Regions from separate parts of the Streptomyces sp. NPDC059695 genome, predicted to be linked through region 3. Evidence: riboswitches for the same ligand, from Rfam matches in the RefSeq annotation. Region 3 holds a riboswitch; each other region holds the start of a gene.
The links. Region 3 has a riboswitch for cyclic di-AMP ahead of ACFV2S_RS09420 (transglycosylase SLT domain-containing protein). Riboswitches for the same ligand answer to the same signal wherever they lie in the genome.
Positions count from the first base shown of each region.

Region 1 (10,150 bases), on a different contig from region 3:
CCCTCCGCGCCCCCCCTCCGCCGTCCAGTTTGTCGCCTCCCTATCCCATCTTCGTCCCCCCCCCCCACGATTCTGGCGGAATGGACGCATGGACCACGTCCCCGGGGAGACCTCCCCGGACCCCGACACCCCCGGCGTCCTGCCCGACGTCGCCCCGCAGCTGCGGGCCCTGCGCCGCCGCCGGGGACTCACCCTGGAGGCCGCCGCCCAGCGGGCCGGGCTCTCGCCGGCCCACCTCTCGCGCCTGGAGACGGGGAACCGGCAGCCCTCGCTCCCGATGCTGCTCGCCCTGTCCCGCATCTACGGTACGACGGTCTCAGAGCTCCTGGGAGAGGCGCCGCCCGAGCGTGACCCGGTCGTCCGGGCCGGCCGCTCCGAGCCCGTCGAGGCCGACGGCTGGATCTACCGCCAGGCGGGCGGCGCCGGCCGCGCGCTCCAGTGCCTGCGGGTCCACGTGCCGTACGCCACCCGGGCCGACATCGTGCGCGTCCATCCGGGCGAGGAGTGGATCCACGTCTTGGAGGGGCGGGTGCGGCTCGCGCTGGGCGAGGCCGTCCACGTGCTCGATCCCGGGGACAGCGCGCACTTCGACTCGCTGACCCCGCACCGGATCGGCGCCGCCACGGCCGGCGGGGCCGAGCTGCTCTTCGTCCACACCCTGATGCAGAGCCCCGCCGCCGAGCTGTGCCTCGGCGACGGGACGCCGCATCGACGCTGACCTTCCATGACGATTCTTCAGGAAAGGACCGACATGTCCGAGAAGTCTGCACCTGTCACCGGCGAAGAGCGCGGTGAGGGCAAGTTCCCCAAGGGGCTCGTGCTCCGCCTCTTCGCCTATCTGGTGGCCGGTCACCTCTTCGCCGGCTTCCTCTACCTGCTCTTCACGCTCGGCGGGCAGAACCAGTAGCCCTCCGGGCGGTCACGCCTCCGTGAGGAGCCGCTGCCGCAGCCGCTCGCGCGTCTCCGGGGCCAGCTTCAGGCCCTCGGTCAGGTAGGCGTCCACCGAGCCCCAGGTCGCCTCGATCGCCTCGAAGGCGGCCCGCAGGTATTCCACCCGCGCGTCGAAGAGCGGGCTCAGCAGCTCCATCACCTCGGGCGACATCGCGTCCGGGGCGACGGAGCTGCGGCGCACGTTGTAGCGGCGGTGCGGGTCGTTCGACTTCACGTAGTCGGCCTCGATCGCCTCCCGCTCGACGCCGAGCGCGAGCAGGGTGATCGCGATGCCGAGTCCGGCCCGGTCCTTGCCGGCCGCGCAGTGCATCAGGGCCGGGACGCTCTCCTCCGCCATGGAGTGGAGGATCCGGCTGTGCTCCGCGGTCCGCTCGACGATCATCCTCCGGTACGACTCGGTCATCCGGGCGGCCGCCTTGCCGTCGCCGAGGACCTCCCGGAGCTGTGCGATCTCGCCGCCGCGCACCAGCTTCCAGAACTCCTTGCCGTCGGCCGGGTCGCTGAGCGGTATGTTCACGTTCCGCACGCCGGGCAGCTCGACGTCCGCGCCCTCGACCTTCCGGTCCGACTCGTTGCGGAAGTCGAAGACCGTGTGCAGGCCGAGCGAGGCGAGGAAGGCGGCGTCGCCCTCCGTCGCGTGGGCCAGGTGGCCGCTGCGGAAGAGGCGGCCGGGGCGGACGGCGCGCCCGTCCGTCGTCGGCAGGCCCGCCACGTCCCGGAAGTTGCGGACCCCCGCGAGCTCGGGCTCGGCGTCGCCGGCGGGCTGGACCTGTGGCAGCTGCTGCGTCACGGCTGCTCCTGTTCTGTAGATCGGTTCCTGGGGCAATCATCTCTTTCCCGGAGCCGGGCACGCACCCCCTCGGGCGGGAATGGGTGATCTGTCCGGATTAGGATGTTAGGGGTAACCCGCCCCGGTTGTAGGGGAGATGGGGATCGGCGCGTGAGCAGCGTCATAACCGTGACGGACCGTGCCTGATCGTCTTTTCCAAATACCCCCCGGGAAAAGGCGATCGAGGGACCGTCATCCACGGAGGGTGACCGGAATTCCGGCCGGACATCACGCGATTCCGGAGCGCGTGAAAACCGCGGCTTGTTCGCCCCGACCCCACTCGTCTAGCGTCGCGCTCACTCCGGACGGACCGCCGAATCCTGCCACCGACCGGAATCCACACTCACCCGTACGAGGCAGGAGCGGGGGACCCAGGTACTACGCCGATCCCTCGAAGAAGGACGGCTCGGGGTGAAGTCGCGTGCGAACGCGGCCGGACATCTCCAGTCCGAACCCGACAGCTCACCTCGCAGGCGCCGGAGAGGAATTCGCCATGCCCGCAAAGGGTAAGCACCGCCGCGTCAAGTCCAGCCGTCTGACCCGCGGCATCGCCGCCGCCGGTACCGGTGGCGCCGTCGTCGCCCTCCCGCTCCTCGGAGCCACCGGCGCCCACGCCGCCGAGCAGGCCGCCCCGGTCGCCGCGCCCGCCGTCGCCCAGGTGAAGGCCGCCGCCGTCGAGGCCGCGCCCGCCGGCACGAAGGCCGCGCCGAAGACGTACTCCGTCGTCCGCGGCGACTACCTGTCGAAGATCGCCGCCGAGCACCACGTCCGGGGCGGCTGGCAGAAGCTCTACCAGGACAACCGTCAGGTCGTCGGCGAGGACCCCTCGCTGATCCTGCCCGGCATGAAGCTCACCCTCGGCGCGAAGGGCACCGCGAAGCCCGCCGCGCACAAGAGCGCGGAGAGCTCCGGCAAGAACGGCGACACCCCGCGCGCCTCGCGGAGCAGCGAGCGCTCCTCGGCCCCGGCCGCCGCCGAGGCCGCCACCGCGTCCGCCCCGGCGTCGTCCTCCTCGGCCGGCACGACCTCCTCCTCCGGCTGGGTCGCGCCCGTCAGCGGCGGTCTCGGTACCCCGTACCACGCCTCGGGCTCCATGTGGTCCTCCGGCTACCACACCGGTGTCGACTTCATCGCCTCGACCGGCACCACCGTCGTCGCGGTCGGCCCCGGCACCGTCTACTCCGCCGGCGACGGCGGCGCGTACGGCAACCAGGTCGTCATCCAGCACGCCGACGGCACCTTCTCGCAGTACGCCCACCTGTCCTCGATCTCCGTCTCCGCCGGCCAGACCGTCACCGGCGGCCAGCAGATCGGCCTCTCCGGCGCGACCGGCAACGTCACCGGCCCGCACCTGCACTTCGAGATCCGGACGGGTCCGGAGTACGGCTCCGACATCGACCCGCTGGCGGCCCTGCGCTCGCACGGCGTGAGCATCTGACGCACCATCGGCGCCCTTCGGCGCCTTTGCGGCACCTCTCGGCAGCGGAGGCCCGGCACACCTGTGCCGGGCCTCCGGCGTATTCCGGCTTGGCGGAATCTTTATCGGTGGCATATGTCACCCGCCGTCAACCCCTCCTTACGGTCGCGTAGGTCACAACCAAAGGTGAAGGATGTGCTCCCGTGGCAGACGATTCGAGATCAACAGACAAGAACGCATTCGGGTCGTACGCGGCGATCGGTGACAGCTTCACCGAGGGCGTCGGAGACCCCGGGCCCGACGGGACGTACGTCGGCTGGGCGGACCGCTTCGCGGTCCTGCTCGCCGACCAGCTGCCGGAGCACGACGCCTTCCGCTACGCCAACCTGGCCGTACGCGGGCGCCTCCTCGACCAGATCGTGGCGGAACAGGTCCCCCGGGCGAAGGAACTCGCCCCCGACCTGGTGACCTTCTGCGCGGGCGGGAACGACATCATCCGCCCCGGAACGGACCCCGACGAGGTGGCCGAGCGCTTCGAGCGCGCCGTCGCCGACCTCACCTCCGCCGTCGGCACGGTCATGGTGACCACCGGCTTCGACACCCGGGGCGTGACCCTCCTCAAGCACCTGCGCGGCAGGATCGCCACGTACAACGGTCACGTCCGGGCCATCGCGGACCGCTACGGCTGCCCGGTCCTCGACCTGTGGTCGCTGAGGTCCGTCCAGGACCGGCGCGCCTGGGACGACGACCGGCTGCACCTGTCGGCCGAGGGACACACCCGCGTCGCGCTGCGCGCCGCCCAGGTCCTCGGCCTGCCGGTGCCCGCCGACCCGGACCAGGCCTGGCCGCCGGTCCCGCCGCGCGGCACGCTGGAGGTGCGCCGCGACGACATCCACTGGGCCAGGGAGTACCTGGTGCCCTGGATCGGGCGGCGGCTGCGCGGCGAGAGCTCGGGCGACCACGTCGAGGCGAAGCGCCCCGATCTCATGCCGCTGTAGGCCTCAGGCCCCGCCCGCCGGGGGCGCGGCCGGGATCCGCTCCAGGACCCCGCCCGCGAAGACGTCGTACAGCGGCAGCGTCTCCAGGTGGACGTAGCCGATGTGGCAGTCGCACAGGGCGAGGGGGCAGGTGCGGGGACGCAGGGCGGCGCGGTACGAGCCGTCGTACAGGTTCCCCAGCTCGGCCCTGACGAAGTGGCAGCGCCGCACCGTCCCCTCGCCGTCCACCGAGATCACCGACTCGCCGGTGCGGCAGGGCAGCCCCGCCGAGCGGTGCGGATGCCGGCTGTACGGGAAGAGCGGGTCCAGCTCGGTCCAGCCCCCGGCCTCCGCGTCGGTGTACGTGTGCCCCTCGGCCGCGTTCACCCAGAGGTAGACGTGCGGCGGCAGGGCGGCCCGCAGCCGGCGGGCGTCCTCCCGGTGCTCGGGCAGACCGACCACCCCGACGCTGTACCGGACGCCCCGCTCCGCGAGCTCCCGGCACCTGGCGAGGAACCGCTCCTGCGGCGTCTGCCCCGGGTGGTACGTGCACCAGAGGGCCACGCTCTCCGGGTCCGCGTCGGCCAGCCACTCGGTCCGGCAGCTCAGGTTGGTCTGGATCGCCACCCGCTCCACGTGCGGCAGCCGGGACAGCTCGACCAGCGCCCGCCGGTACCAGGAGCGGACGAGGCCCTCGCCCCACGGGGTGAACAGGATCCGCAGCCGGTCCCCGGTCTGCGCGGCCGCCCAGCCGGTGAACCGTTCGAGGGCGGCCCGGTCCGCGCGCAGCTGCTCGCGGCTGTCCCGGCGCTTGGCGAAGGGGCAGTAGGGGCAGTCGAAGTCGCAGGAGGCGAGCGGCCCCCGGTAGAGCACGGTGAGGTCCACGGTCGCCGCCTACTTCGTCTCGTACGCGGCCATCGCGGCCCGTACGGCGGGGGAGAAGAGCTCCGGGCCGAGCCCGTCCGAGTGGGCGAGCCCCTCGGGGGACAGCCGCAGCAGGCCCGCCGGGGCGTCCGCGATCCAGCCGTACTCCTCGAACCGGGCGAGCTCCGGGCCGAAGTCCGCGAACGGCGAGGACCCGAACCGCTCCTCGTACCCGGCGACCTCCATGCCCCCGGCCTGGAGCAGCGACTGCAGCAGATGACGCCGCCGGGCCTCGTCCGCGTCCACCGCCCGGCCCACCTCGGCGCGGGAGAAGTCCTCCGTCTCCGTGTACGCGTCGATGATCGAGCGGATCTCCCGCATGTCCACGGCGTAGTCGAAGGAGTAGTGCAGCGCCGAGGTGTACGAGCGGGCGCCGCAGCCCAGGCCGATCATGCCGTCCGTCTGGCAGGCGTAGTCGTCCGGTCCGGCGGGACCGGCGTCCGCCCGGCGGAACATCCGCATCGACACCTGCTCGTAGCCCTGCGCCAGGAGGTGGTCCCGGCCGTACCGGTAGAGCCGGAGCCGGTGCTCGTCCCACGCGCGGTCGGCCGCCGCCGGGTCCTGGATCCGGCCGAGGCCGGTGAGCGGGCGCACGTACAGCGGATACAGGTACAGCTCCTCGGGCCGCCAGGCGAGGGCCGCGTCCAGCGACACCCGCCACGACCTCTCCGTCTGCCCGTCGATGCCGTAGATCAGGTCGATGTTGAGCACCGGCACCCCGGTGTCCCGGATCCGGCCGAGCGCCGCCTCGACGTCCGCGCGGTGCTGCGGCCGGACCGCCGCCCGCGCCTCCGCCTCCACGAAGCTCTGCACGCCGATGCTGAGCCGGGTCGCGCCGCGGTCCGCCAGGAGCGCGAGCCGGTCGGCCGTCGCGGTCGCGGGGGAGGTCTCCACGGAGAGCGGCACCGCCCGCAGGTCCACCCCCGTCCGCCTCTCGGCGATGTCGCACAGCCGCTCCAGCTCGGCGGCGGTGAGGAAGGTGGGCGTGCCGCCGCCGAACGCGGCCGTCGCGAACCGCACCGGCGACGCGTCCCCGAGGGCCTCGCGGACGGCGGCGGCCTGCCGGTCGAGGGCGTCGAGATAGCGGGTGGTCAGCTCGTCCGGGGCGCCGATCCGGGTGAAGAGGTTGCAGAAGCCGCAGCGGACCTCGCAGAACGGTATGTGCGCGTAGAGGGAGAGCGCGTCCTTCGGCTCCCCGGCCCAGAGCGCGGCCAGACCGGGGCGCCCGGGGAGCGCGCGGTACGCCGTCTTGTGCGGATAGGCGTAGACGTAGCTCCGGTACGGACGGGGGGTGTCGCCCGGGGAAGGGCGGGCGGTGCCGCTCGGGGAAGTGCGGGTCGTGGCGCTCATGCCGCCACCCCGCCCTCGGGCCCGGCCAGGACGAACTGCGCGTACGGCACGGTCCACACGACCTCGTGGCCCAGCCGGTGCCCGGTGAAGCCGTCCTCGCCGTACGCGGTGCCGTGGTCGGAGCACACGATCGCGAAACAGGGGCGGCGGCGGCTCATCGCGGCGAAGAGCCGCCCGATGTGCCGGTCGACGTACTCCAGGGCCGCCGCGTGGGTCTCCCGGGAGTCGCCGGCCTCGCGGGTCGCGCCCGGCAGATGGAACCAGTTGGGCTGGTGCAGCGCCGACACGTTGACGAAGAGGAACAGGCGCTCCTCCCGCGGCAGCCCGGCCACGACCTCCTCGGCACACGCGACCTGGGACTCGAAGGAGCGGGGGGAGGCGACGCCGAAGGAGGGCTCCCAGTGGCTCTCCTCGAAGAGACCGGGGAGCACGGAGCCGAGCGGCGGCTGCTTGTTGAAGAAGCCGACGCCGCCCACGCAGACCGTCCGGTAGCCCGCGCCCGCCAGTGCGGACACGATGTCAGGGGAGTCGTGGACCCAGGTGCCGCCGGCCGTCGACTCGCTGCCCGCGAAACGGGCCGCGAACAGCCGGGGGTGGGGTCCCTGCGCCGCCGGGGTCGGCAGGAAGCCGGCGAAGATCGCCTGGTGGGAGGCGTACGTGAAGCTCCCGGGCGCGTGCCGCCGCTCCCAGACGCCGCCGGGGAGGTGGCGCGCCAGGTTCGGGATGCGGCCCTCCGCCGCGAGCTCGGCCGCCACGTCGTACCGGAGGGTGTCGAGGGTGACCAGGAGCAGGTCGTGGCTGCCGACGATCGCGTTCATGTCGGGCTGGTTCACGGGGTGCTCGTTCCTGTGGTGCGAGAGGGGTACGTGAGGGGTGAGAGGCCTGAGGTGGAGCCGGGGAACTGCGCCGCCACCTGGGCCCCGTACGTGTCGAGTCCCTCGGCGCCGCCGCCGGGCAGGCCCGTCAGGCCGGGCAGCAGATCGCCGAAGGCGTTCACCTCGCCCACGGCGAACCGCCGCCAGCCGCTCGCGGGCAGCAGGTCGACACCCACGCACCGGGTGCCCGGGAAGACGGCGGCGGCCCGCTCGCAGACCCCGAGCGCGTCCTCCCAGCGGCCCCCGGCCGCGGCGATCGCCGCCCGGGCGGCGCCGAGATCGCCCCGGGCGCCGCCCAGGTGCAGATTGGTCATCGGGGAACGGCTGGTGCGGAGCACGGCGTGGGTGGCACGCCCGTCGACCACCACCACCCGCAGATCGGCCGCCCGGCCGCCCTGGGTCGCCTTCGGCACCCAGCGCTCGACGTGCAGACCGTCGGGGGCGAGGGCGTCCACGATCGCGGCGACCTCGCGCTCGCTCGTGTAGCGCCGGACCCGCAGGGAGTTGAAGAGGCGCCCGTCGGGCGCCCGCTCCACCGAGGTGGTCGCCTGGACCCGGCCCGCGCCGTTCGTCTCCACCGCGAGCACCCCCGAGGCGGAGGAGCCGTGCGCGAGCTTCACGAACACCCGGCGCAGACCCGCCCCGGCGGTCAGCGCCCGCACGTCCGCCCAGCCGCGCACCACCGGGGCGCCGGGTCCCGAGGTCGGCGACTCCGGCACCGGGACACCGGCCGCCCGGAGCAGGCCGTGCCCCAGCCGCTTGTCGAACAGGACGGCGAGCTCGGACGGGTCGTCGACCAGGACGGCGCCCGCCTCCGCGACGCAGCGGCCGAGGTCCGCCACGGCGGCGGTGAACCGTCCGTACCACCGGCCGGTGCCCTCGACCCGGGCCGGATCGTCGACCCCGCGCAGGAGCAGGTCGGCCTCCGGGTCCTCACCGGGGGAATCCAGCCGCACCGTCTCGCCCCCGGCGAACCGCGCCCGGCCCCGGAGCACGTCCGGCCAGGACACCGCCCGCGCCCCGGGCAGCCCGGCGGTCCGCAGCGCGTCCTGGAAGAACGCGACGCGGCGGCCCGCCGGATCGCCGACGACCACGAGGCGCGGGCCGGAGGTCATTCGGCGACCGCGACGTAGCGCCAGACGTCCCCGTCGCCGTCGTCCTCCGCCACCTGCGCGTCACCGAGGTCGACGGTCACGCCGTGCGGGACGAGCGCGGCGCGGACCCGCTCGGCCATCGCCGCCGACAGGTAGTGGTGGGACAGGTCGAGGTGGGTGAGGTGGGTCAGCGGCTGCCCGTCGAGGAGGGCCGCCGCGCCCTCGTCGGTGAGCACGCCCATGGACAGGCCGAGCCGCTCGATCCGGGCGACGACCGGCGCGCCCGCGACGGCGGCGGCCACGGCGTCCTGGATCACGCTGTCGCACAGGCCCAGCTCGCGCAGGGCGGGGAAGGCGGTGCCGGCGAGCAGCGGCGCCAGGTCGTCGGGGGTGCTGTCGCCGCCGTACTCGTCGGTGCCGAGCCAGAGTTCCAGCTTCTCCAGGGCGGGCAGGTCGCTGCCCACGATGCCGCGCACCACGTCGGCGGGGAGACCTCCGGTCTGCACGACCAGGGCCCGCAGGCCCTCGTGCCGGATGGACGGGAAGGCCAGCTCCGAGCCGCCGCGCACCCCGAACTCCCGGAGCCCCGGGTAGGCGGCGAGCAGCGGGGTCACGTCGGACTGGATGATCCAGCTGATCTCGCAGTCCTCCCCGGTCATGTCGCCGAGGAAGACCGCCTCCAGGCCCGTCAGCCGGTTGTTCGCGCCGATCAGCGCGGTGACGATGTCGGCGGACGAGTTCTCGTAGGCCTCGTCCCAGCCGCCGACGACCAGCGCGCGCACCCGGCCCGTGTCCACCGTCTTCAGGAACCGCTCGAACCGCGGCCCCCACAGCTCGTCCCCGGGGTCGGAGTACGTCGGCGCGGAGATCCGCCAGGCGACCGCGTCCGTCCCGGGCAGCTCGACCTGCGCGTCCGCGCCCGGGAAGTCGAACACGGGCAGGCCGTGGAATTCCTGCAGGTAGGTGCCAACGGTCATGGCGGCGCTCCAGACAACGGTCGGGGTGGGTCGGCTGATGGAGAGAGTTGTACCAAGCGGCACCGACAACACCCCCGGCCGGGGCGCTTCCGGATCGATTGTCAGTGGTGGGTCCTAGCGTCGTTCTCGTGTCCGGCCGCACGTGCCGGACGGGTTGGGGAGAGCCATGTACCGGCAGGGAGACGTGCTGATCGTGCCCGTCGCGGAGGCGGCGGTACCGGAGCGGGTGAAGGGGGCGGCGGGAGAGCCGAGGGACGCCCGGGGGCGCCTGGTCCTCGCCCTCGGCGAGGTCACCGGGCACGCCCACGCGATCCCGGGCCCGGGCCGGCTCGTGCCGGAACCGGGGCCCTTCGGCCCGCTCCTGCTCGAACTGCCCGAGGGCGGACGGGTGGTGCACGAGGAGCACGCGCCCATACCGCTCCCCAGGGGCTGGTACCGGGTGGTGCGGCAGCGGGAGTACGTGCCCGGCGCGTACCGGATCGTCGCGGACTGACGTCCGCAGGAGAGAAGTGAAGGACATGGGGGAGATCGAGATGAACCGCACCACCGCCGCGGACAGGTGGCGGGCCGTCGCCGCCGCCACCGGGCCCGCCGACCGGGCCGCCGCCGAGGCCGGCGTCCGGCTCGCGTACCGCACGGCCGGCCTCGCCGAGCCGGAGCGCGTCCTGTGGGCGGACTCGCCGCTCGCCGCCGTCACGCTCGTACGGCACCTGGCGGACCGGGGCCGTTCGGTACGGGACGAGGTGCGCACCCGGC
Region 1 is NZ_JBHWFF010000007.1:5,089-15,238, forward strand. Features, by position in the region: gene ACFV2S_RS10840 (helix-turn-helix domain-containing protein) at 89-718, shown strand; gene ACFV2S_RS10845 (DUF6126 family protein) at 752-907, shown strand; gene ACFV2S_RS10850 (tyrosine-protein phosphatase) at 920-1,741, opposite strand; cyclic di-AMP (ydaO/yuaA leader) riboswitch at 2,082-2,269, shown strand; gene ACFV2S_RS10855 (peptidoglycan DD-metalloendopeptidase family protein) at 2,274-3,218, shown strand; gene ACFV2S_RS10860 (SGNH/GDSL hydrolase family protein) at 3,401-4,195, shown strand; gene ACFV2S_RS10865 (STM4011 family radical SAM protein) at 4,199-5,059, opposite strand; gene ACFV2S_RS10870 (STM4012 family radical SAM protein) at 5,069-6,448, opposite strand; gene ACFV2S_RS10875 (STM4013/SEN3800 family hydrolase) at 6,445-7,266, opposite strand; gene ACFV2S_RS10880 (STM4014 family protein) at 7,278-8,438, opposite strand; gene ACFV2S_RS10885 (STM4015 family protein) at 8,435-9,394, opposite strand; gene ACFV2S_RS10890 (hypothetical protein) at 9,561-9,887, shown strand; gene ACFV2S_RS10895 (DUF6745 domain-containing protein) at 9,913-10,150, shown strand, end outside.
Region 1: it holds a riboswitch for cyclic di-AMP, as region 3 does, so the genes downstream of both, ACFV2S_RS10855 (peptidoglycan DD-metalloendopeptidase family protein) here and ACFV2S_RS09420 (transglycosylase SLT domain-containing protein) in region 3, are expected to answer to the same signal.

Region 2 (10,150 bases), on a different contig from region 3:
GCGGAATTCCCGTTCTTTGTATACGGCGTGCGTGTTAATTCCGGGCGCTCGTCGTGTTGACTGCATGTTGCGAAACCCTCACACGGCGCTCCGGCCTCTTGAGCCGGTGCAGCGGCAGGGAGCGTTCCGCGTGCAGCGCGGTCAGCGCCCTCGCCCGCTCGGCGTCGCCGCGCGCCACGGCGTCCACGATCGCGCCGTGCTCGGCCCAGGCCTCGACGGGCAGGGCGGGCAGATCCACCGCGTACGTCCAGGCGATCTTGTGCCGCAGCTGGGTGAGCAGCGCCGTCAGCGCCGGACTCCCGGACGCCTGCGCGAGCGTCTCGTGGAACCAGCCGCCGAGCGAGCGCAGATCCTCGCCCTGACCGCGCCTGGCCCGCTCCTGCCCCAGCCTGACCAGGCCGCGCAGCACCTTGAGGTGGGCCTCCGTGCGCCGCTGCGCGGCCCGCGCGGCCCCCAGCGGTTCGAGCAGCGCCCGCATGTCGAGCAGATCGGCCGCCTCCTGCTCGGTCGGCTCGGCGACATGGGCGCCGGCGTGGCGCCGGGTGACGACGAAGCCCTCGGACTCCAGGGTGCGCAGCGCCTCGCGGACCGGGACGCGGGAGACCCCGTACCGGCGGGCGAGCTGCTCCTCGGTCAGCCGGGCACCCCGCTCGAACACGCCGGAGACGATGTCGTCCCGGATCGCCGTGCATACCGAGTGCGCGGGAATGCGCATGTCCGACCTCCGCCTTGGTCCGCGTGAGTCCATTCGATCGGCGCCTTTTCTGCGCCCGGTCTGCGACTCTATTGCAGCCCGCCGGAAATTCCGATGCCCCAGCGGAATCCATGACGGCCTTTGGCTTCTTTTGGTCAGCGAAAAGCCCCGGCTCAGTACGAGCCGGGGCTTTTGCGATGCGGTGCGCGGGGATCCGGGCCGACGGCCGGTCGGGTCAGGTCGGGTCCGGCCCGACCCTGTCCGGTCCAGTCCGGTCGGGTCCGGGCGAGTCCGGTCCGGTCAGACGTTGACGCCGCGGGCGCGGAGGTACGCGACCGGGTTGATGTCCGAGCCGTAGTCGGGGCTCGTGCGCGCCTCGAAGTGGAGGTGCGGGCCCGTGGAGTTGCCGGAGGAGCCCGAGACGCCTATCTGCTGGCCGGGCTCGACGGTCTGGCCGACGTAGACCCCAATGGAGGAGAGGTGCCCGTACTGGGTGTACGTGCCGTCGTTCATCCGGATGACGATGTTGTTGCCGTACGCGCCGCCCCAGCCGGCCTCGACGACGGTGCCGGAGCCCACGGAGACGACCCGGGTGCCGTAGGCCGCGTGGAAGTCGACGCCGGAGTGGCTTCCGGAGGACCAGAGGGAGCCGCCGGTCTTGTAGCCGGTGGAGACGTACGAGCCGCCGACGGGGAGCTGGAAGGAGGCCAGGCGGCGGCGCTCGGCCTCGCGGGCGGCGCGCTCACGCTCCAGCCGGATCTCCTTGGCCCGGGCCTCGGCCTTGCGCTTGGCCTCGGCCTCGGCCTTCGCCTTGGCGATGGCCTCGAAGGCCTCCCGCTCCTGGGCGGCGGCCTGGGCGTTGATCCGGTCCACGAGGGAGTCCTCGGTGATCACCTGGGTGAGACCGGTGTCCTCAGGGGAGCGGTTGTCGATGTCCGCGGCGAGAGCCGGGGAGGCGAGGGTTCCGATGACGCCGGTGGTGGCGAGCGTCGCGGCACCGGCGATGCCCACGCTGCGGCGTGCCATCCGGCTCGGACCACGATGCTTCCCGGTGGCACGGGTGAACGCCATGTAGGGGCTGATCCTTTCCTTCCTTCTCGCCTACCGGGTTAGCTGACGGGTTCGGAGCAGGAAGGTCTCCTACGGGCCCCTCCGTCGAGACGAAGGCACCCGATTCACCCCAGGGACTACGTGTGGGTCCCCGGCTCCCCAGGCTCGCGCCTGACGGGGACTCGGCGATGACTGTCCGATGCCGCGGCTGCGGCACGTGCAACTGACGAACAGCCGCCCTGACGCTATGCGGATCGTCTTTCAATCACCAACCAGACAGGTCTTTTGTAAGACATGCCACAGGGCAAACGATCATCTTGACCTCAATACGGACAAAGCGGAGGACCCCGACGAACCATGCCGTCGGGGTCCTCGCGTTGTCGTGCGGTGGCCGGAATCAGCCGGTCACGACGGTCACTTCACCGATCCCGAGCGCGCGCACCGGCTCCGCGATCTGCGCCGCGTCACCGACGAGCACGGTGACGAGCCGGTCCACCGGGAAGGCGCTGACCACGGCGGCCGTCGCCTCGACCGTGCCGGTCTCGGCCAGGCGCGCGTACAACTGCGCCTGGAAGTCGTCCGGGAGGTGCTGCTCCACCTGGTCGGCGAGCGTCCCGGCGACGGAGGCGGCCGTCTCGTACTTGAGGGGCGCCACGCCCACCAGGTTCTGCACGGCCGTCTCGCGCTCGGCGTCGGTCAGACCCTCCGCGGCGAGCGTGCGCAGCACCGTGAACAGGTCCTCAAGCGCCGGACCCGTGTTCGGGGTGTCGAAGGATCCGCTGATGGCGAGCATCGCGGCGCCGTTCCCCCCGGCGTCCGAGCGGAGCACCTGGCCGAAGGCCCGCACGCCGTACGTGTAGCCCTTCTCCTCGCGCAGGACCCGGTCCAGACGCGAGGTCAGGGTGCCGCCGAGGCAGTACGTGCCGAGGACCTGGGCCGGCCAGACGCGGTCGTGCCGGTCGGCGCCGATCCGGCCGATGAGCAGCTGCGTCTGCACGGCGCCGGGGCGGTCCACGATGACGACCCGTCCGGTGTCGTCGGCGGTGATCGGCGGCATCGGGAGCGGCTCGGCGGGCTCGCCGGTCCAGGCGCCCAGCGTCTCGGCGAGGACCTTGTCGAGGTCGACGCCGGTCAGGTCGCCGACGACCACGGCGGTGGCCGTGCCGGGCCGGACGTACGCCTCGTAGAAGGCGCGGACGGCGGCGGCGTCGATCGCGGCCACGGTCTCCTCGGTGCCCTGGCGCGGCCGGGACATCCGGGACTCGGCCGGGAACAGCTCCTTCGAGAGCTGCTTGGCGGCGCGGCGGCCCGGATTGGCCGACTCGTGCGGGATCTCGTCGAGACGGTTGCGCACCAGGCGCTCGACCTCGGTCTCCAGGAACGCCGGGGCGATCAGGGCCTCGGAGAGCAGCCCGAGCGCCTTGGGCAGCCGGGAGGCCGGGACCTCCAGGGAGACCCGTACGCCCGGGTGGTCGGCGTGCGCGTCGAGCGTGGCGCCGCAGCGCTCCAGCTCGGCCGCGAACTCCTCGGCACTGCGCTGGTCGGTGCCCTCGGACAGCGCGCGGGCCATGATGGTGGCGACACCGTCGAGACCGGCCGGCTCGGCGTCCAGCGGGGCGGGCAGGAAGATCTCCACGGCGACGACCTGCTGGCCGGGGCGGTGGCTGGTGAGCAGCGTCAGACCGTTGTCCAGCTTCCCGCGGTCCGGGGCCGGGAAGGCCCACGGCTTCGCGGTGCCCGGCTGCGGCTGCGGGTGGAAGTCCATGCTCGTCAAGGACACGGCGGCGTCCGTCACTGGTCCGCTCCCTCTTCGTCGTCTTCGCCGTCGGCGCTGTCGCTCTGCTCGGTCGCCAGGGGCTCGTAGACGAGCACCGCGCGGTTGTCGGGGCGCAGCTTCGCCGCGGCGACCTCGCGCACCTCCTCGGCGGTGATGTCGAGGACCCGGTCGACGGCGGTCAGGGCGAGCTGCGGGTCGCCGAACAGCACGGCGAACCGGCACAGTTCGTCCGCGCGGCCCGCGACGGTGCCGAGCCGGTCCAGCCACTCCCGCTCCAACTGGGCCTGCGCGCGCTCCATCTCCTCGGGCGTGGGGCCCTCGGTGGCGAACCGGGCGAGCTCCTCGTCGACGGCCGCCTCGATCTGCGGGACCTCGACGCCCCCGGAGGTCTTGACGTCCAGCCAGCCCAGCGAGGGCGCTCCGGCGAGCCGCAGCAGGCCGAAGCCGGCGGCGACGGCCGTGCGGTCACGGCGGACCAGGCGGTTGTGCAGGCGGGAGGACTCCCCGCCGCCCAGGACCGTCAGGGCCAGGTCGGCGGCGTCGCACGCGCGCGTGCCGTCGTGCGGCAGCCGGTAGGCGGCCATCAGCGCGCGGGCCGGGACCTCCTCCTCGACGACCTCGCGGAGCTGCTCGCCGATGACCTCGGGCAGCTCGCCGGAGCGCGGCGCGGGCTTGCCGTCGTGGGCGGGGATCGAGCCGAAGTACTTCTCCACCCAGGCCAGCGTCTGCACCGGGTCGATGTCCCCGACGACGGACAGCACGGCGTTGTTCGGGGCGTAGTACGTGCGGAAGAAGTTCCGCGCGTCCTCCAGCGTCGCCGCGTCCAGGTCGGCCATGGAGCCGATCGGCGTGTGGTGGTACGGGTGGCCCTCGGGGTAGGCGAGGGCGGTCAGCTTCTCGAAGGCCGTGCCGTACGGCACGTTGTCGTAGCGCTGGCGGCGCTCGTTCTTGACGACGTCCCGCTGGTTCTCCATGGACTCGTCGTCCAGCGCGGCGAGCAGCGAGCCCATGCGGTCGGCCTCCAGCCAGAGCGCGAGCTCCAGCTGGTGCGTGGGCATGGTCTCGAAGTAGTTGGTGCGCTCGAAGCTCGTCGTGCCGTTGAGCGAGCCGCCGGCGCCCTGCACCAGCTCGAAGTGGCCGTTGCCGTGCACCTGCTTCGAGCCCTGGAACATCAGGTGCTCGAAGAGGTGGGCGAGGCCCGTGCGGCCCTTGACCTCGTGGCGCGAGCCGACGTCGTACCAGAGGCAGACCGCGGCGACCGGGGTCAGGTGGTCCTCCGAGAGCACCACGCGCAGGCCGTTCGCCAACCGGTGCTCGGTCGCTGTCAGGCCGCCGGAGCCGGCCTCGGCCGTGGCCGTGTGACCCATGGGCATGTACGTCCCTTCGATCGCGATGTGAAAAAGTCCTGCCACTGTATGCAAGCGCGCCGACACCTGGCGAAGTTCCCGGGGCTTCGTGATGTCCCTCTTCCGGGTCGCGGTCGGCGTTGTCGGTGGCACGGTCCACAATGGTCCGCGTCAGATCAACCTTGTTGGTGAAGGAGCCGCAGCCGCGATGGCCCGCCGCAGCACGAAGACACCGCCGCCGGACGACGCGTACGAGGAGAGGATCCTCGACATCGACGTGGTCGACGAGATGCAGGGCTCCTTCCTCGAGTACGCGTACTCGGTGATCTACTCGCGCGCCCTCCCCGACGCCCGCGACGGCATGAAGCCCGTCCAGCGCCGCATCGTCTACCAGATGGGCGAGATGGGGCTCCGGCCCGACCGCGGCTTCGTCAAGTGCGCCCGTGTCGTCGGCGAGGTGATGGGCAAGCTCCACCCGCACGGCGACGCCTCGATCTACGACGCGATGGTCCGCATGGCACAGCCCTTCTCCATGCGGCTCCCCCTCGTCGACGGCCACGGCAACTTCGGCTCCCTGGGCAACGACGACCCGCCGGCCGCCATGCGGTACACCGAGTCGCGGATGGCCCCGGCCGCGCTCCTGATGACCGAGTCCATCGACGAGGACACGGTCGACTTCTCGCCGAACTACGACGGCCAGGAGCAGGAGCCGGTGGCCCTCCCCGCCGCCTACCCGAACCTGCTGGTCAACGGCGCTTCCGGGATCGCGGTCGGCATGGCGACGAACATGCCCCCGCACAACCTCGGCGAGGTCGTCGCGGCCGCCCGCCACCTGATCCGGTACCCGAACGCCGACCTCGAGACGCTGATGCGGTTCGTGCCGGGCCCCGACCTGCCGACCGGCGGCCGGATCGTCGGGCTGTCCGGCATCAAGGACGCGTACGAGTCGGGCCGCGGCTCCTTCAAGATCCGCGCCACCACGACCGTGGAGACGGTGACGGCCCGCCGCAAGGGCATCATCGTGACCGAGCTGCCCTTCACGGTCGGCCCCGAGAAGGTCATCTCCAAGATCAAGGACCTGGTCGGCTCCAAGAAGCTCCAGGGCATCGCGGACGTCAAGGACCTCACCGACCGCAGCCACGGCCTGCGTCTCGTCATCGAGATCAAGAACGGCTTCGTGCCCGAGGCCGTCCTGGAGCAGCTCTACAAGCTGACGCCGATGGAGGAGTCCTTCGGCATCAACAACGTGGCGCTGGTCGACGGACAGCCGCTCACCCTCGGCCTCAAGGAGCTGCTCGAGGTCTACCTCGACCACCGCTTCGAGGTCGTGCGGCGCCGCTCCGAGTTCCGCCGCACCAAGAAGCGCGACCGCCTCCACCTGGTCGACGGCCTTCTCGTCGCGCTGCTCGACATCGACGAGGTCATCCGGCTCATCCGGGAGAGCGAGAACTCCGCCCAGGCCAAGGAGCGCCTGATGGAGCGCTTCTCGCTGAGCGAGATCCAGACGCAGTACATCCTGGACACCCCGCTGCGCCGCCTCACCAAGTTCGACCGCCTTGAACTGGAGAGCGAGCGCGACCGGCTGAACGGCGAGATCGACGAGCTCACCGGGATCCTCGACTCCGACGCGGAGCTGCGCAAGCTGGTCTCGGCGGAACTGGCGGCCGTCGCCAAGAAGTTCGCCACCGACCGGCGGACGGTCCTGCTGGAGTCGGCGGGCGCGCCCGTCGCGGCCGTGTCCCTGGAAGTCGCGGACGACCCGTGCCGCGTGCTGCTCTCCTCGACCGGCCTCCTCGCCCGTACGGCGACGGCGGAGCTGCCCGCGGTCGACCCGGACGCGACGCGCGCCAAGCACGACGTGATCGTGTCGGCGGTGGCGGCCACCCAGCGCGGTGACGTGGGCGCGGTGACCTCGTCCGGCCGGCTGCTGCGGATCGCCGTGATCGACCTGCCGCAGCTCCCGGACACCGCGACCGCCCCGAACCTGGCGGGCGGCGCGCCGCTGTCCGAGTTCCTCTCCCTGGAGGGGGACGAGACGGTCGTCTGCCTGACCACGCTCGACGAGTCCTCGCCCGGCCTCGCCCTCGGCACGCTGCAGGGCGTGGTCAAGCGCGTGGTGCCGGACTATCCGGCGAACAAGGACGAGCTGGAGGTCATCACCCTCAAGGACGGTGACCGGATCGTCGGCGGCACGGAGCTGCGGACCGGCGACGAGGACCTGGTCTTCATCACCTCCGACGCCCAGCTGCTGCGCTACCAGGCCTCGCAGGTACGGCCCCAGGGCCGGCCGGCGGGCGGCATGGCGGGCATCAAGCTCACCGCGGGCGCCGAGGTGATCTCCTTCACGGCGGTGGACCCGGCGGCGGAGGCCGTCGTCTTCACCATCGCGGGCTCCACCGGCACCCTGGACTCCTCGACGGGTACGTCGGCGAAGCTGACGCCCTTCGACCAGTACCCGCGCAAGGGCCGCGCGACCGGCGGCGTCCGGTGCCAGCGCTTCCTGAAGGGCGAGGACGTCCTGCTCCTGGCCTGGGCGGGCGCCACCCCGGCCCGCGCGGCCCAGAAGACCGGCGCCCCGGTCTCCCTCCCGGCCCCCGACCCCCGCCGCGACGGCTCGGGCACCCCGCTCCCCCAGACGGTCGAGGTGGTGGCGGGCCCGGCGAGCTAGGGCGTGTCGCCGCCGTACTCCTGTCGTCGCCCGCGGGGCAGACGGGAGTACGGCGACAGGCCCTAGCCCTCGTCCGGTTCCTCCTCGGACCGCTGCACGTACCGCAGGACGCCCCACATGCTGTGCTCGTCGGGGGCGTCCTGCGGGCCGTTCAGTGCGCAGGCGGCCAGTTCCTTGCGCAGTGCGGCCGTGTCGACGCCGGAGCCGATCAGGACGAGCTGGGTGAGCCGTTCGCCACCGGCGGGCCAGGGCTCGGGGTAGAAGCGCAGGAAGCGGCCGACGGCGTGCACCGTGTAGCGGTTGGCCGGGTCGGCGGCGCCGAGGTCGACGAAGCCCTTGATCCGGTAGAGGCCCTCGGGGCGCGAGTCGAGGAAGGCCATCAGACGGCGCGGGTGCAGCGGCGTCGAGGCCGTCACGGAGAGGCTCTCGTAGGCCGCGTGCGGATGGTCGTGGCCCTCGTCCCCGGAGCCGTACAGGAGGTCCTCGATCGACATCTGGCCCTCGATCTCGCCCTCCGGCACGACCCGGTCGAAGAGCAGCTCCGGATCGACGCGCCCGCGGGTGGCCTCGACCACGGCGGCGCGACCGGCGAGGGCGGCCACCGCCTCCCGTACGCCCCTCAGCTCGTCCGCGGCCACCCGGTCCGCCTTGTTGACGACGACGAGGTCGGCGAGGGCGAGGTGCCGGTCGGTCCCCGGATGGCGCCGCCGGGTGGCGGCGAACTCGGACGCGTCGACGACCTGGACGAGTCCCCCGTACACGACCCGCTCGTTCTCGCTGGCGAGCACCATGCGCACCAGCTCCTCCGGCTCCGCGAGCCCGCTCGCCTCGATCACGATCACGTCGAGCCGGGACTCGGGCCGGGTCAGGACCTCCAGGTAGGTGTCGAGCTCTCCGGCGTCGACGGCGCAGCACAGGCAGCCGTTGCCGAGGGAGACCGTGGAGCCGACCTGGCCGGCCACGGTCATCGCGTCGATGCCGATGTCACCGAAGTCGTTGACCATGACCCCGATCCGGGTGCCCCGGGCGCTGCGCAGCAGGTGATTGAGGAGCGTGGTCTTCCCCGCCCCGAGAAACCCGGTCAGGACGACGACGGGGATCTGCTGCGTCACGGGACATGCCTCCGGTTCCTTGGGGCCCACGGCCGTGGGAAACCCCCAGAATAGGCGCCCGGTCCGTCACCATTTCCGGTCACGGCGCACGGCCGTCTACCTTTTCGGGCATGAGCCCCGCACAGAGCAGCCCGCCGCGCCCCCGCGCGCGCCGTCGGCGGTTCGGGTGGCCACAGCGGGTGTTCTCGCAGGTCCTGCTGATGCAGCTGGCCATCGCGACCGGTGTGACCGTCCTCGCCACCGGACTCTTCCTCGCCCCGCTGAGCGCCCAGCTCGACGACCAGGCCATGCGGCGCGCCCTGGCCATCGCCGGGACCAGCGCCTCGCCCCGGCTCGCCGCGGACCTCACCGGCAGCCGGCCGTCCGCGCGCGGCCCGGTGCAGGCGGAGGCGGAACGGATCAGGACCTCGACGGGCGCCGAGTACGTCGTGGTCATGGACACCCGAGGGGTGCGCTGGTCGCACACCGACCCCGCGCAGATCGGCCGGGTCGTCTCGACCGACCCGAGCGCCGTCCTCGCCGGGAAGGAGGTCATGGAGATCGACAGCGGCACGCTCGGCCGCTCCGCGCGCGGCAAGGCCCCGCTGCGGGACGCCGACGGGCGGATCGTCGGCGCGGTGTCCGTCGGCATCGAGTACGACAGCGTCCGCGACCGGCTCCTCGCCGCCATCCCCGGCCTCCTGGCGTACGCGGGCGGCGCGCTCGCCGCCGGGGCGCTCGCCGCGTACCTGATCTCCCGGCGACTCCAGCGGCAGACCCACGACCTGGCCTTCTCCGACATCTCGGCGCTGCTCGCCGAACGCGAGGCCATGCTCCACGGCATCCGCGAGGGCGTCGTGGCCCTCGACCGCCACGGCTCGGTACGGCTCATGAACGACGAGGCGCAGCGGCTCCTCGGCGTCGGCCCCGAGGCGGCGGGCCGGCCCCTGGACGAGGTGCTCGGCGGCGGCCGTACCGCCGACGTCCTCACCGGCCGGGTCACCGGCGAGGACCTGCTCACCGTCCGGGGCCACCGGGTTCTGATCGCCAACCGGATGCCCACGGACGACGGCGGCGCCGTCGCGACCCTCCGCGACCGCACCGAGCTGGAGCGTCTCGGCCGCGAGCTCGACTCCACCCGCGGCCTGATCGACGCGCTCCGCGCCCAGGACCACGAGCACGCCAACCGCCTGCACACCCTGCTCGGTCTGCTGGAACTGGAGATGCACGAGGAGGCGGTCGAGTTCGTCACGGAGGTCGTCGGCGTGCACCGGGCCACCGCCGAGCAGGTCACCGAGAAGGTCCACGACCCGCTCCTCGCCGCGCTGCTGGTCGGGAAGGCGACCGTCGCCGCCGAGCGCGGTGTCTCTCTGCGGCTCGCACCCGACTCCCTGCTCCCGGACCGGCTGGTCGACCCGCGCGAGCTGGTCACCGTCGTCGGCAACCTGGTCGACAACGCCCTGGACGCCGTCGCGGGCACCCCCGGCGCCCGCGTCGACGTCTCCTTCCGCGCCGAGGACCGTA
Region 2 is NZ_JBHWFF010000020.1:31,554-41,703, forward strand. Features, by position in the region: gene ACFV2S_RS24175 (GntR family transcriptional regulator) at 35-715, opposite strand; gene ACFV2S_RS24180 (M23 family metallopeptidase) at 995-1,765, opposite strand; cyclic di-AMP (ydaO/yuaA leader) riboswitch at 1,778-1,942, opposite strand; gene ACFV2S_RS24185 (M16 family metallopeptidase) at 2,142-3,509, opposite strand; gene ACFV2S_RS24190 (M16 family metallopeptidase) at 3,536-4,894, opposite strand; gene ACFV2S_RS24195 (DNA topoisomerase (ATP-hydrolyzing) subunit A) at 5,076-7,535, shown strand; gene ACFV2S_RS24200 (CobW family GTP-binding protein) at 7,598-8,647, opposite strand; gene ACFV2S_RS24205 (ATP-binding protein) at 8,758-10,150, shown strand, end outside.
Region 2: it holds a riboswitch for cyclic di-AMP, as region 3 does, so the genes downstream of both, ACFV2S_RS24180 (M23 family metallopeptidase) here and ACFV2S_RS09420 (transglycosylase SLT domain-containing protein) in region 3, are expected to answer to the same signal.

Region 3 (10,150 bases):
GTCCGCGCCGTGCCCGTGTAGAACGGGTGGCTCTCGGAGGAGATCTCGACGTCGATCACGGGGTACGTGTTCCCGTCGTCCCACTCGATGGTCCGCTCGCTGGTCGCCGTGGACCGGGTCAGAAACGCGTACCCCGCCGAGCGGTCACGGAACACCACGGGGCCGTACTCGGGCTGCTTGTCCTGCTGCACGTGTCCTCCTCGGGCTACCGCCCTGGCTCGTCCGGCCTGATCGGCACGGCATCCCCAGCCTCCCCGCGCGCACGGCCCCCGACCAGCGCCACGGGCCCGACCGGGTGACGCGCCCGGGGCGGCGCCCGCTGCCCGGACGGCTCAGCGGCTGTCCGCCCACCGCGCCGCGAGCAGCAGCGCGATGTCGTCCGGCCGGGACGTGGCCGCCCGCGCCTCCCGGATCAGACGGTCGGCCGCGTCGGTGAGCGACAGCGAACCCGTCGCGGCGAAGGCGCCGCCCAGCCGCGCGATCCCCTCGTCGATGTCCTTGCCCGGCTGCTCCACCAGACCGTCCGTGAACAGCGCGAGCACGGCCCCCGGCGCCAGACGCAGCCGCGTCACCGGGTACGAGGCCCGCTCGTCCACGCCGAGGACCATCCCGCCCGCCAGCTCCACCTGCCGCGTCGTCCCGTCCGCCTGCCGCAGCAGCGGCTGCGGATGCCCCGCCCGCACCGCCCGCGCCTCGCCCGTGTCCGGGTCGAGCAGGACGTAGCAGCAGCTCGCGAACTGGCCGGGGTCGAGGTCGATCAGAAGCCGGTTGGTGCCCCGCATCACGTCCTGCGGCCGAGCGCCGCCCAGCGCGAACGCCCGGACGGCGCTGCGCAGCTGCCCCATGGTGGCCGCGGCCGCCACACCGTGACCCTGCACGTCACCGATCACCAGGGCGAGCCGCCCGTGGCCCGTCTCGATCACGTCGTACCAGTCGCCGCCCACGTCCATGCCCTGCGTTCCCGGCAGATAGCGGCCCACTGTGTCCACCCCGTCCCGCACCGGAAGGCGGTGCGGGAGCAGCGCGTCCTGCAGTCCGCGCGCGACCGCCGACTCCGTGTCGTACCGCTGCGCCCGCTCCAGGGCCTGTGCGATGAGCCCCGCGAGCGCCGTGAGGACGGTCCGCTCCTCCGGGCTGAAGCCGCGCGGCGTGTCGAAACCGAGGATGCAGGAGCCCACCGGCCGGCCCGAGGCGATCAGCGGGAGGAAGGCGCGCGCGCCGGAGTGCGCGTCCATCGGCAGGTCCGGATACGCCCGGCCCAGCTGCTCCATGGACTCGAAGAAGAGCGGCCTTCCGGTCGTCAGGGTCTCCACGCCCGGCACATGGGCGTCCAGGGCCACCCCGTCGAAGGGTTCGAGGAACCCCGTCGGGAAGCCCGTCTCCCAGGCCAGATAGAGCCGCCGGTCGCTCAGCAGGTAGATCGCCAGCTGCCGGCCGCCGAACGCGGGCAGCAGTTCCTCCGTCACCACCGCCGACACCTGGCGGGCCGTCACCGCCTCGGAGAGGGCGATCGCCAGCGCCACCGGCCGGTACAGCGCCGCCGCCCGGTCGCCGGGCGAGGACAGGACGTGTTCCGCCCGCTGCGCGCTCGCCCCCGCCGGTACGAGCGGAGCCGGCTCGTCCTCCGGGACCAGCACCATCGTCACCCCGTCCCGGCCGGGGTGGAGCGACACCGACAGCCAGCGGCCCCGCTCGGGTTGGGCCAGGAAGTGGACGGGCTCGCCGGAGAGCAGGGCGGCGCGCAGCTGCTCCTCGTGGAAGGGATGGCCGAACCAGGGCAGGGCCTCCCACAGGGTCCGCCCCGCGAGTACCGTGCGCGGACGGCCCAGCAGGCGTTCGGTGCGCTCGTTGACGTACGTGACGCGGCCCAGCCGGTCGACGGCCAGGATCGCGCGGGGCAGCCGGTCCGTGGCGTCGGAGCCGACCAGACCCGTACCGAGGTCCACGAGCCTGCCTTCGAGCCGCCCGCCCCCGGGGAAGCCGTTCTCCGCCGCCCGGCGGGCCCGTGCCGACACCTCCAGGAGGTGCAGGCCGCCGTCCGGGCCCTTGAGGCGGATCCTGCGGACCTCCGGCCGCCCGTCCGAGCCGGTGGCCCGCCGGGCCGCCGCCCACAGCGCGTAGCCGTCCTCGGGATCGAGCAGGGACGTCAGGACCTCGATCGAGCAGGGCGAGACGATTCCCGCCCCCAGGATGGCGAGCAGTCCGTCGTCCATCGTGACCGTGCCCGAGTCCAGGTCCCAGCTGAAGGAGCCGAAGCGGACCGGCGGTCCGGAACCGGTGGGCAGCTGCACGCACACCGGGTCGCCGGGCCATTCGACCCGCACGCCCTGCCGGGAGAGCTCGGCCAGGGTCTCGCCGAGGTGGAGCGCGCCCCGGGTCATCCTGTTCCGGTCCGGCCCGTTCACCGGGACTCCCGGGGTCGGTGCCCGCAGCGCCACGAGCACGCCGAAGCGTTCACGGGCGGCGACCACGGGCGCGTACAGCGAGGCGAAGGGGAACGGCAGGCTCGCCACCAGCTGCGGGAACCGCCGCATGGCCTCCTCGACGTCCGCGAGGTGGACGGCCTGCCCCGAGCGGTGCACCTCGGCGATGGGGAACGGCCGGTTCGCGTGCATCCGCGTCCACGGGCGGAACAGCGGCCCGGGCAGCCCCACCAGAACGGCCATCCGCAGCAGCCCCGGGGTGCCGGAGCGCAGGTACACCCCGCCCGCGTAGCCGCCGACCTCCTCCACCGCGGAGAGGGCCGTCTCCGCGAGGGCCCAGGTCAGCGCACCGGAAGCGGGCCCGTCGTCGGCTCCGTTCCCGGACGGAAACCCGGTGCCGCCCGCCGGGCCGGGGCCGGACGCGCCGTGCGAGGTCACACAGCCAGCATGCCCCCGCCCCGAAAGGACCCGCATCCCGGACCCGCGGGGCCCGTCCGGGTCCGGCACCCGGGCCGGACCCGGACGGCCGGTACGTCCGGCCCCCGACGCGCTCCCGCGCGCCCGGGCGACGGTGTTGACCCCACGCGTCCTCACCGTCACACTCGGTCGTCGACCGTCGCCGTCGGCGTGCGGCGGCGCGACCTCGCGAGCAGGGGGCACGATGACGGGCCAGGTTCTTCCGTACGACGTACACGGCGAGGGGCCCGGGAGGGCCCTCGTGCTGCACAACTGGTTCGGCGACCGCACCAGCTTCGCCCCGCTCCGCGCCCACCTGGACGGTGCCGTCGGCTCGTACGCCTTCGTCGACTGCCGGGGATACGGGGACGCCCTCGACCACGCGGGCGCGTACACCATGGAGGAGGTCGCGGCCGACGCCCTCGCGGTCGCCGACGACCTCGGCTGGGAGTCGTTCTCCGTCATCGGGCACTCGATGGGCGGCAAGGCGGCCCAGCTCATGCTCCTCGACGCCCCGGACCGCGTCCGCTCGATCATCGGCGTCTCACCGGTCTCCGCCGCCGGCTTCCCCCTCGACGGGGACACCTGGGAGCTCTTCGCGGGCGCCGCCGACGAACCGGCCAACCGGCGCGCGATCATCGACAACACCACCGGCGGACGCTACGACGAGGCCTGGCTGAGCGCGCTCGTCGAACGCTCCGTCACCCGCTCCTCCGCGACGGCCTTCCGCGCCTACCTGGACTCCTGGTCCCGCGCGGACTTCCACGAGCGCGTCCGTGACAACCCGGTCCCCGTCCTGCTCGTGGTCGGCGCCCACGACCCCGCGCTCGGCACCGAGGCGATGGAGGCCACCTGGCTGCGCTGGTACCCCAACGCGCGCCTCGAAGTCCTGAAGGACGCGGGCCACTACGCCCCCGAGGAGACCCCGCAGGCCCTCGCGGAGGCGATCGAGGCCTTCCTCGGCGCCTGAGGAGCGCAGGGCCCCGGTCTCAGCCGAAGGTCGACGCAACCGACGACTTTCGAGGACTGCGCCGGGGCTCCCCGGCGTCGGATCATCGTGCTCTCGACCTCAGGAGACGGTCTTCCACGGACCGTCCACGACCGGCAGGAGCACCACCGATGGGCCTCGCGCAGTCGCAGCACCGCTTTCTCGTCCGGCAGAAGGTCACGCCCATGGCCAACCGCTACCTGGTGCACACCGTCGGCCCGGACGGCGGCGAGGGCGAACTCGTCGCCTTCGCCCACCAGAAGAGGATGGCCCTCAAGGAGCACGTCACCTTCTACACCGACGAGTCCAGGCGTCAGGTCCTCTTCACCTTCAAGGCCCGTCAGGTCATCGACCTCGGCGCGACGTACGACGTGGTCGGAGCCTCCGGCACCCGACTGGGCTCCTTCCGCAAGAACTTCGGTGCCTCCCTGCTGCGCAGCACCTGGCACCTGAGCCGGGAGGGCGGGGCGGCGGAGGTCACCGGCCAGGAGCGGAACGAGACCGTGGCGCTGCTGCGCAGGGCCTGGGAGTTCCTGCCCTTCACGGACTTCCTCCCGTTCGCCGTGCCGTACCACTTCGACTTCACCGAGGGGGAGCGGCCCGTCATGTCGGTCGACAAGCGGTTCGGGATCCGGGACCGGTACGTGCTCGACATAGCCGACCCCGAGCTCGACCGGCGCCTGGCGATAGCCCAGACCGTGGCCCTCGACGCCCTGCAGTCCCGCTGACCCGCACGGTACGGAGCCGCTCCGCCTGGGACCGAGCGGTCCCCCGGCCCGGGCCGGGGACCCGTCTACCCTGGAGAGACGGGCAGGGGGCGGGGCACGCCGTCCCTCCCCGGGCCCCAGCCGCGCAGGCGGAAGGGCGGCGGAACCATGTTCTTCAGCGATCGCACGGACGCGGGGCGGCAGCTCGCCGCCCGGCTCGGCCACCTCAAGGACCATGACGTCGTGGTCCTCGGGCTCCCACGGGGTGGCGTGCCGGTGGCGGTGGAGGTCGCCGAGGCCCTCGACGCACCGCTCGACATCTGTCTCGTGCGGAAGCTCGGGGTGCCCCACCAGCCGGAGCTCGCGATGGGGGCGCTCGGGGAGGGAGGCGTGCGCGTCCTCAACGAGCGGGTGATCCGTGAGACACGCGTCGACGACCGCGCCATCGCGGCGGTGGAGGAGCGGGAGCACGCGGAGCTCGACCAGCGCGCCCTCCGCTACCGGGGCAGCAGGGCGTCCGTGCCGCTCGACGGGCGGACGGTCGTCGTGGTCGACGACGGGCTGGCCACGGGGGCCACGGCGCTGGCGGCCTGCCGGGTCGTCCGGGCCCGGGGCGCCGCCCGGATCGTCCTCGCCGTCCCGGTGGCACCGCGCGGCTGGACGGCCCGCCTCGGCGGGGAGGCCGACGAGACCGTCAGCGTGCACGCGCCGGAGCTCTTCTTCGCGATCGGGCAGTTCTACCGGGACTTCTCGCAGACCCCCGACGCCGAGGTCATCGCGTGTCTGGAGCGGATCAGGACCGCGCGTGTCCCCGTCGTCCAGGACACGGACGTCAGGATCCCGGTCGGTGGCGTCGCCCTCGGCGGGCGGCTCGCGGTGCCCGAGGACGCGGGTGGCATCGTCCTGTTCGCGCACGGCAGCGGCAGCAGCCGCCACAGCCCCAGGAACCGGGCGGTCGCCGCGGCGCTCAACCGGGCGGGTCTGGGGACGCTGCTCTTCGACCTGCTGACCGAGGCGGAGGCGACCGACCGGGCCCATGTGTTCGACACCCCGCTCCTCGCCGGGCGGCTCGCCGGGGCCACGGAGTGGCTGGCCGCGCGGCCCGGGAGCACCGGGCTCCCGCTCGGCTACTTCGGCGCGAGCACGGGCGCCGCCGCCGCGCTGTGGGCGGCGGGCGACCCCGCGTCCCCGGTGAGTGCCGTCGTCTCGCGCGGCGGCCGGCCGGACCTGGCGGCCGAGCACCTGGCCCGGGTGCGTGCCCCGACGCTCCTGGTGGTGGGCGGCGCGGACGCGCTGGTCCTGGACCTCAACCGGCGGGCCCTGGCGCTGCTGCGCTGTGAGAACCGGCTCGCCGTGGTGGGGGGCGCCGGGCACCTCTTCGAGGAGCCGGGCGCCCTGGAGGAGGTGGCGGAACTCGCCACCTCCTGGTTCGCCGGGCACTTCCGGCGGCGGGAGATCAGTACGCCGAGTTGACGTTGTCGATGGAGCCGTAGCGGTCGGCCGCGTAGTTGCAGGCGGCGGTGATGTTGGCGACCGGGTCGAACAGGTCCATGGACGTGCCGGGCACGTGGTAGGCCAGGAAGGTCGGCTGGATGACCTGGAGGAGGCCCTTCGAGGGGGTTCCGGCGACCGCGTTGGAGTCCCAGAGGTTGATGGCCTGGGGGTTTCCGGAGGACTCGCGCATGACGTTGCGGTAGATCCCGTCGTAGGACCCGGGGATGCCCCGCTGGCCCATGATGGCCAGCGACTCGCGGATCCAGCCGTCGAGGTTGTCGGCGTAGTTGGTGGCGGCGATCGGGGCCGCCTTGACGGCGGAGGGGACGGCGACGGCCGGAGCGGCCGCGGCGGCGGAGGAACCCGTCCCGGTGGCGACGGCAGGGGTGGCGGCGCGGCGCTCGGAGCGGCTCGCCCGCTCGTTCGTGGCGGACTTCTTCGCCTTGGCCTCGGCGGGGACGGCCACCTTCACGGAATCCCGACGAATCGTCAGTTCAAGACCGGGGCGAATGAGTGACGGATTGTCACCCACGACGCTCTTGTTTGCGTGGTAAAGGCTCTTCCAGCCGCCCTGAATTCCCTTCTTCTGGGCGATCAGGGAAAGCGAGTCGCCACTCACGACGGTGTACGTACGCGCGGCGGCCGGGGCCGCGGGGGCCTTGACCGTGATCGTCGCGGCGGGAGCCGCGGGGGCCTCGACGGCGGTCTGCGGGGCGCCGGACAGGGGCGCGGCGCCGGCGACGGCCGGGGCGATGAGCGGCAGGGTCAGGGCGACGCCACCGGTGCCGACCAGGGCGAGGCCGCGGGAGACGTGGCCGAGACGGGGACGGCGGTGCTTACCGAGAGCAGGCATGACGGGTTTCCTCTCCGGCGCCTGCGGGGTGAGCTGTCGGGTTCGGACGGGAGATGTCCGGCCGCGCGCACGCGGCTGCACCCCGAGCCGCTCCGGAATCCGGACCGGCGTATTCGTGGGTCCCCCGCTCCTGCCGTCGGGTGAAAGGGAGTTTTACCGAGCGGCGGCAGGATTGGGCGTTCCGCTCGAATGGAGGTGACCGTAGGCCAGGCACGCGATCGATAACAAGGGGAACGGGTGCCGGGTATCGGTAAATGGATCACGGAATTCATGGAATTCAAGATCGATGCCGCCGGGAGACCGTTGAACTTCCTTGCCCGGTACGGGGTGGGCCGAGGTGCCGGGACGGGGCGGGGGCCGATGAGTGAGTCGCGTCACCCGGGGCGCAATGTCCGAATTGAGCTTTAATTCCGTGCTGGGTAAATAGGGGTGAAATAGGCGAGGTGGGGTGCCCGGGTGGACGACTCTCCGAGTGGGCGTAAAAGTGGCAAAACAGACATTCTTCTTGAATGATGGGGGAAGTCGACCCGGGAGCCGCCTCCATGCCGCCCTCCACCTCTCTCCTCAGCCCCGACAGCCTCGACCGCGAGGCCGCCGCCCTCTTCGAGAGCGTCACCTGGCAGCGGATCGTCACGGAGTGGACCGCCCCCGCGGAATCGCCGCCGGCCGGGGAGGGCTGGCGGGAGCTGCTCAGCGTGCCGGTGGACCGGCTCGTGGCGGACGCCCTCGCCGCCCTGCCGCCGGAGCTCCCCGGTGAGCGCCGCCTCCCCGGCCGGCTGGGGGCCGTGCTCCCGGACCGGCTGCACTCCTGGCGCCGCGTCGGCCAGGCCGAGCTGCGGCCCTCCGTGCACCTCGGCTACGCGCGCCTGGTGCTGACGGAGTGGGGCTGGCAGAACGCCCCGTACAAGCTGCGCGACGCCCGTGGGGCACGGTGCGTCTGCGGCGCTCTCCTCGCGGCCCACCGTCTCGGCTACGGCGGCGCGGACACCATGCACGAGGCGGCCGCGTGGATCATGGCCGAGCTCAGGTCACGCGGGTGGCACGGCCTGATCGGACCGTGGAACCGGGCGCCCGGCCGTACGGCCGACGACGCGGTGGCGCTTCTCGACGCCACGGTCCGCCGGGCGGCGCACGCCGGGCGCTGACCACACGGTCGCGCCCGTTCCCGCCGTGCGGCAGACGCAGCCCCGGTAACCGTCGGGCAGGGGACCTCCCGTGCGGGGACGCGTGCGTCCGGCTCACGGGTGGGTCTCGGGGGAGCGCCGGCGTGCGAGAGCGAGGCTCGTCAGGGCCGTGATCGCCATGGCGCCGATGCCGACCAGCGCCGCGGTGGTGTAGGCGCCGTCGTCGGGGAAGAGCCGGCCGGGGCCGGTGCCCGCGGCGAGGACCATCCCGCCGACGGCGCTGCCCAGGGAGTACCCGACACTGCGGACGACGTAGTGGAAGCTCATGGCGCTCGACGTCTCGCTCCGGGGCGTGACGGCCAGGATGACGCCGGGCATCACGGCCGAGAACCCGCCGACGCCGAAGCCGAGCACGCCCATCGCCGCGAACAGTTCGGCCGGGTCCGACCGGGCCGCCGCGAACAGGGCGAACCCGCCGCCGACCACGACGGCGCTGCCGGCCAGGAGCAGGGGGTCGGCGATCCGCGTCCGGACCCGCGGCGTGAGCTTGCCGGCGACGAACCCCAGAACCGAGAACGGGATGAGGACCAGCCCGGCGACGAAGGTGGTGAGCCCGAAGCCGTAGCCGGCGCCGGGTGGCGTCTGCGCGTACCGGGTGAGGAGCGTGAGCAGGAGGTACATGCCGATCCCGCCGACGAACATGGCGAGGTTCGCCCCGGCGACCGCCGGGTGCCGTACCGCCCGCACGTCGACCAGGGGCGTCGTGCTGCGCAGCTCGACGACGGCCCAGACGCAGAGCAGCACCACCGCGACGACGGCGAGGCCCGCCGCCACCGCGAGGTGCCGGCTCCACAGATCCCGCTCGCCGGCGAGCAGCAGCACCAGGACCAGCGCGGCGGCCAGGACGACCGCGCCTGCCACGTCCACGGGGGCGGAGCGGCCCTCGGGCGCCTCGGGCATGGAGCGCCACGCGGTCAGGAGGGCGGCGGCGGTGACGGCCAGGCCGAGGCCGTAGGCGGCCCGTACCCCGCCGAGTTCGGCGAGCAGTGCGGCCAGCGGGTAGCCGACGCCGGCCCCGATGACCGAGACCACCGAGATCAGGGCGATCACGGCCGCCCCGCGTTCCTCGGGGAGGTGGTCCCGGGCCACGCCCATCATCAGCGCCGTCAGCCCGAGCCCGACGCCCTGGGCGGCCCTGCCGGCCAGCAGCCACCCGAAGGGCAGCGGCAGCACGGTGAGCGCGCTGCCGGCGACGACCACCGCCAGTGTGGTGAGGATCGTGGCGCGCCGGTGCCGGCCGGCACCGAGCCGGCCCAGGACCGGCGTGGCGACGGCGCCGCTGAGCAGCGCGACGGTCAGCGTCCACTGCGCGCTGCCGAGCGAGACGTGGAACGAGGTCGCCACGCTGGTGATGAGCGGCGTCCCCAGGCTGGCGACCGCCGCCACGACCAGAGCGATGAACATCAGGGCGGGGACCAGCGGCCGCGCCTCGGAGCGCGCCACGGGGAGGGCCTTCACCGTGCCCCCGCCGGCCGGCTGCCCGGTCACTGCTTCGGGCCTTCGCGGTCCCGGCCTTCGAGCTCTGACAGGTGCTTCAGCGCCGGGAGGGCGGCCACGAGCGCCTCGACCTCGTCTTCGGTGAGTTCGCCGATCAACCGCTCGAACGCGTGGACGCCCGCCTGGCGCCGCGTCCGGACGTAGGAGGCGCCGGCCTCGGTCAGGCACACCAGCGTGACCCGTCTGTCCGACGCGTCGCCCCGCCGCTCGACCAGGCCGGACTCCTCGAGCACGCGGACCAGGGTGGTCATCGCGGGCTGGGTGACGCCCTCGACCGCGGCCAGATCGGTGATGCGCCGCGGGCCGGTCCGGTCCAGGGTGGCCAGGGTGGCGGCGGACGTGAGGCTCATGTCCCGGGGCAGGCGTCTCGTGGCCCTGGTGGCCAGGCCGTAGAGGGCTGCCCCGATGGCGGCGGACGCGCCGGGGGCGGTGTCTTGACGACTCACGCTCAAAGCATAGCGTCTTTATATTCAGAGTTTATGGAAATGGCCGCGCCGTTCCGCCGGCGGCGGAACACCCGCCGGACCGGGCTCGCCGCTCACTACCGT
Region 3 is NZ_JBHWFF010000006.1:1,895-12,044, forward strand. Features, by position in the region: gene ACFV2S_RS09395 (type B 50S ribosomal protein L31) at 1-191, opposite strand, end outside; gene ACFV2S_RS09400 (SpoIIE family protein phosphatase) at 333-2,861, opposite strand; gene ACFV2S_RS09405 (alpha/beta fold hydrolase) at 3,085-3,849, shown strand; gene ACFV2S_RS09410 (hypothetical protein) at 3,999-4,595, shown strand; gene ACFV2S_RS09415 (phosphoribosyltransferase family protein) at 4,743-6,047, shown strand; gene ACFV2S_RS09420 (transglycosylase SLT domain-containing protein) at 6,031-6,921, opposite strand; cyclic di-AMP (ydaO/yuaA leader) riboswitch at 6,927-7,110, opposite strand; gene ACFV2S_RS09425 (hypothetical protein) at 7,431-8,066, shown strand; gene ACFV2S_RS09430 (MFS transporter) at 8,160-9,593, opposite strand; gene ACFV2S_RS09435 (MarR family winged helix-turn-helix transcriptional regulator) at 9,590-10,048, opposite strand.